2 regions of the Achromobacter sp. NCFB-sbj8-Ac1-l genome follow, and region 1 is predicted to be linked to the other one. Evidence: riboswitches for the same ligand, from Rfam matches in the RefSeq annotation. Region 1 holds a riboswitch; the other holds the start of a gene.
The links. Region 1 has a riboswitch for glycine ahead of ACUDP5_RS19605 (D-amino acid dehydrogenase). Riboswitches for the same ligand answer to the same signal wherever they lie in the genome.

Region 1 (3,328 bases):
TGAAATCAAGCGACAGAAGCCAGGAATCATCTAAGAAAGGAAAACTGACCAAACAATACAACAAATAGATACAATAAAAAACCCCCTCCTGTTCCCTCATTGCCACTTAGGGATTTCTGGTTTTTCTCATTGATCTAGGCGAACTACCTATAAAGGCGGTCGCGCGGGCATTCGGCTAAAAATATCGTGGCGCCAAACACAAACGTAAACTTGTACAGCCGTCAAGCATTGGTACAGTCTTATGAGGCCACAAAACCCGGAGTATCCGGAGAAATGAAATAGCACTTGACTACATATTAATTTTTTCCAAAACACTCAACGCCAACCGCACGCAGGCCTCGTTGGGATAGTTGCGGTTGGCCAGGATCACGATGCCCAGCTTGCGCGACGGCACGAAGGCCACGTAGGCGCCAAAGCCGTTGGTGGCGCCGGTCTTGTTGATCCACACCGCCTCCTGCGGCGCGCTCGGCGGCTGCACGGCCTGCACGGGCAGGGTTTCGAACGCCACCTTGGCCGAGTTGCCGGCCACCAGGTCATCCACCGATACCGGGTAGCGGTACTGCTCCCAGATCAGGTCCTGCGTCATCGCGCCCAGCTGGTAGTAGCCGGTATGCGTGGCCGCGATGGCGCGCTGGATGGCGGCATCCGCGGGCGCCACGCCCAGGTTCACCTCGACGAAGCGGATCATGTCGCGGGCGGTCGATTTCACGCCATAGGCCTCGTCCGCCAGCACGCCCGGATTCACCCGCACCGCCGCGTTCTGCTTGTCGTAGCCCCAGGCGTAGTCCGGCATTTTTTCAGGCGGTACGTTCACATAGGTGCTGCGCAGCCCCAGCTTGGGAAACAGGCCCTGCTCCAGCGCCGCCACGTAGGGCTGGCCCAGGCTGCGCGCCGCCACCACGCCCAGCATGCCGATGCTGGGATTGGCGTAGGTGCGGTGCGTACCGGGCGCGTACTGCGGCGTCCAGGCCTTCAGGTAGGCCATCAACTGGGCCATGTCCTGCACGGCGTCCGGCACCTGCAAGGGAAAGCCCCCGGCCGTGTGCGTGGCCAGGTTGATCAGCGTCGTCTTGGCAAAGTCGGTGCCTTGCAGTTCGGGCACGTACCGGGCGGGGCTGTCGCCCAATGACAGTTTGCCCGAGGCCTCTGCATAGCCCGCCAGCGTCACAGTGAAGGTCTTGCTGATCGAGCCCAGCTCGAACAGCGTGTCGGGCGATACCGGCTTGCGCGGTGCGCGCGAGGCATCGCCGTAGTTGAAAAAGCGCTGCTGGCCGTTGCGGGTGACGGCGATCGCCATGCCGGGGATGTCGTATTGGCGCATGACCTCGAGCACGGCGGCATCGATGACGGGGGCTGCGGCCGTGGGGGCTGCGGGGGCCGTGGGAACATTCGCCGCAGATCCACTCGATGCGGGTTTGGGTGTCGCTGCGGCGTCTGCGGCAGCGGCCGAACCCGCCGCGGCGGCCAGGGCCAGCAGCAACAACGGCGCGCGGAATTTCTCCAGTAAACGCATGCAATTCTTCCTATCGCGTAACACCGGCTAGCGCCGGCCGAATGGCGCCCAGTGTAGGACGAAATTGGCACATCCTAGTACTAACCCTAAGTCTCGTCCGACCGAAATTTTGGCTATCCTGCTCCGGTCGATTCAAAACCCCGCAGAAGAGACTCGCCCCCGTGGCGGGCGCCGACGGAGCAACCGCCCCGGAAACTCTCAGGCAACAGGACTGCGCGGTGTAGACAATCTGGAGAGAGGCGCCAGGCGCGCCCACCGAAGGGGATCCCGCGGCGCTCGCCGCCCGGGTGAAGCTCTCAGGTACCAAGACAGATGGGGTGCTGCTGCCGGTTGGCCGCAGCCACGCTATCTGGAGCCACCATGCCCCGCATCGCCATCATCGGCGCCGGTATCACCGGCGTCACGTCTGCGTACGCCTTGAGCAAACTGGGTTACGACGTCACGGTCTACGACCGCCAGCGTTATCCCGCCATGGAAACGTCCTATGCCAACGGCGGCCAGCTGTCCGCCAGCAACGCCGAAGTCTGGAACAGCGCCGCCACCGTCATGAAGGGCCTGCGCTGGCTGGGGCGGCGCAATGCGCCGCTGCTGCTCAACCCGCGCTTCAGCTGGCACAAGTATTCGTGGCTGGCCCAGTTCATGGGGCAGATCCGCAACTACCGCCAGAACACCATCGCCACCACCCGGCTGGCCATCGAGGCGCGCCAGCACCTGTACGCCATGGCCGAGGAAGAAGGCATCGACTTCGACCTGGATCGGCGCGGCATCCTGCACATCTACCACGACGCCGCCAGCTTCGAGACCGCACGCCGCGCCAACGCGCTGCTGCGCGAAGGCGGACTGGAACGCCACGCGGTCACGCCCGACGAAGCACGCGCCATCGAACCCGCGCTGCAAACGGCCTGCCACGGCGGCTTCTACACGCCGTCCGATGCCACCGGCGACATCCACAAATTCACCAGCGGCCTGGCCCGTGCCTGCGCGCGCCGCGGCGTGCGCTTCGAGCAGGACGCCGACATCCGCGCCATCAGCCGCGACGGCCTGCCCTACGTCTTGGACATTGCCCGCGAAGGCGGCACGCAACAGGAACAGCACGAGGCCAGCGCCATCGTCATCTGCGCCGGCGCCGCCAGCCGCCAGTTCGCGCGCCAGCTGGGCGACTCGCTGAACATCTACCCGGTCAAGGGCTATTCCATCAGCGTGCACCTGGACGAGCCCGACAGCCGCGCTGCCGCCCCCACCGTCAGCCTGCTCGATGAAGCCGCCAAGATCGTCACCAGCCGCCTGGGCGACCGCTTCCGCGTGGCCGGCACGGCGGAATTCAACGGCTTCAACATGGACATCCGCGCCGAGCGCATCCAGCCGCTGGTGGACTGGACCCGCAAGCACTTCCCCGGCGTACGCACGTCACGCGTGGTGCCCTGGTGCGGCCTGCGCCCCATGACCCCCAACATGATGCCGCGCGTCGGCCCGGGCAAGCGGCCCGGCGTGTTCTACAACACCGGACACGGGCATTTGGGGTGGACGCTGTCGGCAGCGACGGCGCAGATGCTGGCGGCAAGTGTGCGGGACGGGGTGGCGCTGGCGTAGCGCCTACCGCGCCAGCAACTGCGGCACCGAAGACGCCAGCAACGTCAGCCCCGAACACGTCAGCAGGCCCAGTACCGTGCGCCGGAACGTCACTTCGGAAATGCCGATGTACAGGCGGGTGCCGAGCAGCGTGGGGATCAGCATGGCCGGCGCCACCACCGCGAACATGGGCGCCATGTCGCGGGTGACGATGCCGGTGGCCAGGTAGGTGGCCATCGTCACCGA
Region 2 (3,328 bases), 1.3 Mb from region 1:
CGGCATGGTCGCCGCCGGCGCCACCGCGGCGGGCACGCTGCCCATTCTTTTCGCGCGCACCATTCCCCAGAAAATGCAGGACAGCATGTTCGGCTTCGGCGCGGGCGTGATGCTGGCGGCCAGCGCGTTCTCGCTGGTGGCGCCGGGCATCGCGGCAGCCGAATCGCAGGGCGCCGGCCCCTGGGGAGCCGGGCTGACCGTCGGTGCGGCCATCCTGCTGGGCGCGGCCGCGCTGCTGCTGATGGACCGGCTGCTGCCGCATGAACACTTCATCAAGGGCCGCGAAGGCATCGAGGCGCATCGGCTGCGCCGTACCTGGCTGTTCGTCTTCGCCATTACCTTGCACAACCTGCCCGAAGGCCTGGCCATCGGCGTGGGCTACGCGGGCAACGATCCGGTGCGCGGTACCGCGCTGGCCACCGGCATCGCCATCCAGGACATCCCCGAAGGGTTGGTGGTGGCCGTGGCGCTGATCGCCGCCGGCTACAAGCGGTCGTTCGCGGTGGCGCTGGGAATGTTGTCCGGCCTGGTCGAGCCGGTCGGCGCCGTGCTGGGCGCGGCGGTGGTGGGCTGGTCGGCGGCCATGCTGCCCTGGGGCCTGGGATTCGCGGCGGGCGCCATGCTGTTCGTGATCAGCCACGAAATCATCCCCGAATCGCATCGCAAGGGACACGAGGTCTATGCCACCTGCGGGCTGATGCTGGGCTTCGTGCTGATGATGCTGCTGGACACGGCGCTGGGCTAGGCGTTGCGAACAGGTTGCGGGCCGCCGGTGACAGGCCGCGCGGCGCTGGGCGAAGCCGGCGTTTCGCGGTATGCTTTCGGCGCTGTCACGCATGTTGCGGGAGAGAGCGGCTGTTACCGCAGCCGCCGCCGAAGGCGCAATTCGCCCGGAATCGCTCAGGTATCCCATACCGCACATGTTTGCCCTGTCCCGGTTTATGCCGTGCGGACGCGGCAAAACAGCACTCTGGAGAGACCTGGCGCCGCTGCCCAATCAGGGACATAGCGCGCAGCCCAGGCGCCGAAGGTGCAAACCCGCCACGCGGGGCAACTCTCAGGCAAAAGGACAGAGGGGCGGAAGATTCAGCCGTTGTGCGGGGGCGCATTGCCCATCTGCCAGCGGCATTCCGTAACCCTGGCACCGCTGCCGCTCCGGAGTCCCCTGCATGTCCGCAACCCTCAAACGCACCCCGCTGGCCGACGAACACATCGCCTCCGGCGCCCGCATGGTCGATTTCGGCGGCTGGGACATGCCCCTGGCCTACGGCTCGCAACTCGAAGAGCACCACGCGGTGCGCCAGGACGCCGGCATGTTCGACGTCTCGCACATGCTCAACGCCGACGTCACCGGCCCGGATGCCTTTGCCTACCTGCAGCGCCTGGTGGCCAACGACGTGGCCAAGCTGACGGTGCCGGGCAAGGCGCTCTACACCTGCATGCTGAACCCGCAAGGCGGCGTCATCGACGACCTGATCGTCTATTTCTTCGCCGCCGACCAATGGCGCGTGGTCGTCAACGCCGGCACCGCCGACAAAGACATGGCCTGGATGCAGCGCGTCAAGCAGGCCGGCAAGTTCGACGTCACCATCACGCCGCGCCGCGACCTGGCCATGGTCGCCGTGCAGGGCCCCAACGCCCGCGCCAAGGTCTGGGCCGCGCGCCCGGCCTGGCAGGCCGCCAGTGAACCGCTGACCCCGTTCGTGGCCGCCCGCATCGGCGACGACACCCTGGTGGCCCGCACCGGCTACACCGGCGAAGACGGCTTTGAAATCGTGCTGCCCGCTGCCGACGTCGTGCAGCTGTGGCGCGACCTGGTCGCCCAGGGCGTGCGCCCGGCAGGCCTGGGCGCGCGCGACACGCTGCGCCTGGAAGCCGGCATGAACCTGTACGGCCAGGACATGGACGAACTGACCCAGCCCGGCGAGGCCGCGCTGACCTGGACGGTGTCCCTGAAAAACCCCGAGCGCCGCTTCATCGGCCGCGACGCGCTGGAACAATTCGCCACGCCCGCCGCCTTCGTCGGCCTGAAGCTGCAGGAACGCGGCGTCATGCGCGCCCACATGGCCGTGCGCACCGCGCAAGGCACCGGCGAACTCACCAGCGGCACCATGTCGCCCACGCTGGGCGTATCGATCGGCTTTGCCCGCCTGCCGCAAGGCGTGGCCGCGGGCGATACGGTCGAGGTCGACATCCGCGGCAAATGGGTGCCCGCCCTGGTCTGCAAACTGCCGTTTGTCCGTAACGGCAAAGCCGTCGAACACTCGTAAACTCGAAGCTTCGCGCCGCAGGCCCCCCGTGGCGGGCGGGCTGCCGGCGCGAGGCGCGCAACACCATTCTTCTACCCGAATCCCTCAGGAGTTCCCATGAGTCTGCCCACCGATCGCAAGTACACCCAGTCCCATGAATGGGTCAAAGCCGAAGGCGACGTGTTTGTCGTCGGCATCACCGATACCGCCCAGGACCAACTGGGCGACCTGGTCTTCGTCGGCGACGTCAAGGTCGGCGCCAAGCTGAACGCAGGCGAAACCGCCGGCGTGGTCGAGTCGGTCAAGGCCGCCTCCGACATCTACGCCCCGGTCGCCGGCGAAATCGTCGCATTCAACGACGAACTCGAAAGCAACCCCAACCTGATCAACGAATCGGCCTTCACGGCCTGGATCTTCAAGATCAAGCCGGTCAACGCCGCCGATGCCGACAAGCTGCTGGACGCTGCCGGCTACGAAGCCGTCGCCAACGGCTAAGCCTGTCCGGGCGGGCGGCGGCGCCAGGCGTCGCGCCCGTCCGCAAGATGCATCACCGTTCGTCCCCCGACGACACCTGCTACCCCGAGATCCCTCCATGTCGCGCGCCCTAGACACCCACACCGACTTCATTCCCCGCCACATCGGCCCCTCCGACGCCGACCAGGCCGCCATGCTTGCCGTGATCGGCAGCGCCAGCCTGGACGCCCTGATCGAAGAAGTCGTGCCGCCCAAGATCCGCAGCCAGGCCCCGCTGGCGCTGCCGCCCTCGCGCAGCGAAGCCGACGTGCTGGCCGAACTGAAGCAGATCGCCGGCCGCAACAAGGTCTTTCGCAACTACATCGGCCAGGGTTACTACGGCACGCAGACCCCCAACGTGGTCCTGCGCAACATTCTCGAGAATCCCGCCTGGTACACGGCCTACACGCCCTACCAGCCCGAGATCTCGCAGGGCCGCCTCGAGGCCCTGCTGAACTACCAGACCATGGTCGCCGACCTGACCGGGCTGGACATCTCCAACGCCTCGCTGCTGGACGAAAGCACCGCCGCCGCCGAAGCCATGACGCTGGCCCGCCGCGGCGCCA

Region 2: another riboswitch for glycine. It lies ahead of gcvT (glycine cleavage system aminomethyltransferase GcvT); the one in region 1 lies ahead of ACUDP5_RS19605 (D-amino acid dehydrogenase).

What each region holds. Positions count from the first base shown of each region.
Region 1 covers NZ_CP199812.1:4,265,107-4,268,434, forward strand. The annotation lists gene ampC (class C beta-lactamase) at 290-1,513, opposite strand; glycine riboswitch at 1,647-1,737, shown strand; glycine riboswitch at 1,739-1,829, shown strand; gene ACUDP5_RS19605 (D-amino acid dehydrogenase) at 1,874-3,103, shown strand; gene ACUDP5_RS19610 (sulfite exporter TauE/SafE family protein) at 3,107-3,328, opposite strand, start outside.
Region 2 covers NZ_CP199812.1:5,600,268-5,603,595, reverse strand. The annotation lists gene ACUDP5_RS25710 (ZIP family metal transporter) at 1-745, shown strand, start outside; glycine riboswitch at 833-927, shown strand; glycine riboswitch at 961-1,083, shown strand; gene gcvT (glycine cleavage system aminomethyltransferase GcvT) at 1,170-2,270, shown strand; gene gcvH (glycine cleavage system protein GcvH) at 2,367-2,744, shown strand; gene gcvP (aminomethyl-transferring glycine dehydrogenase) at 2,842-3,328, shown strand, end outside.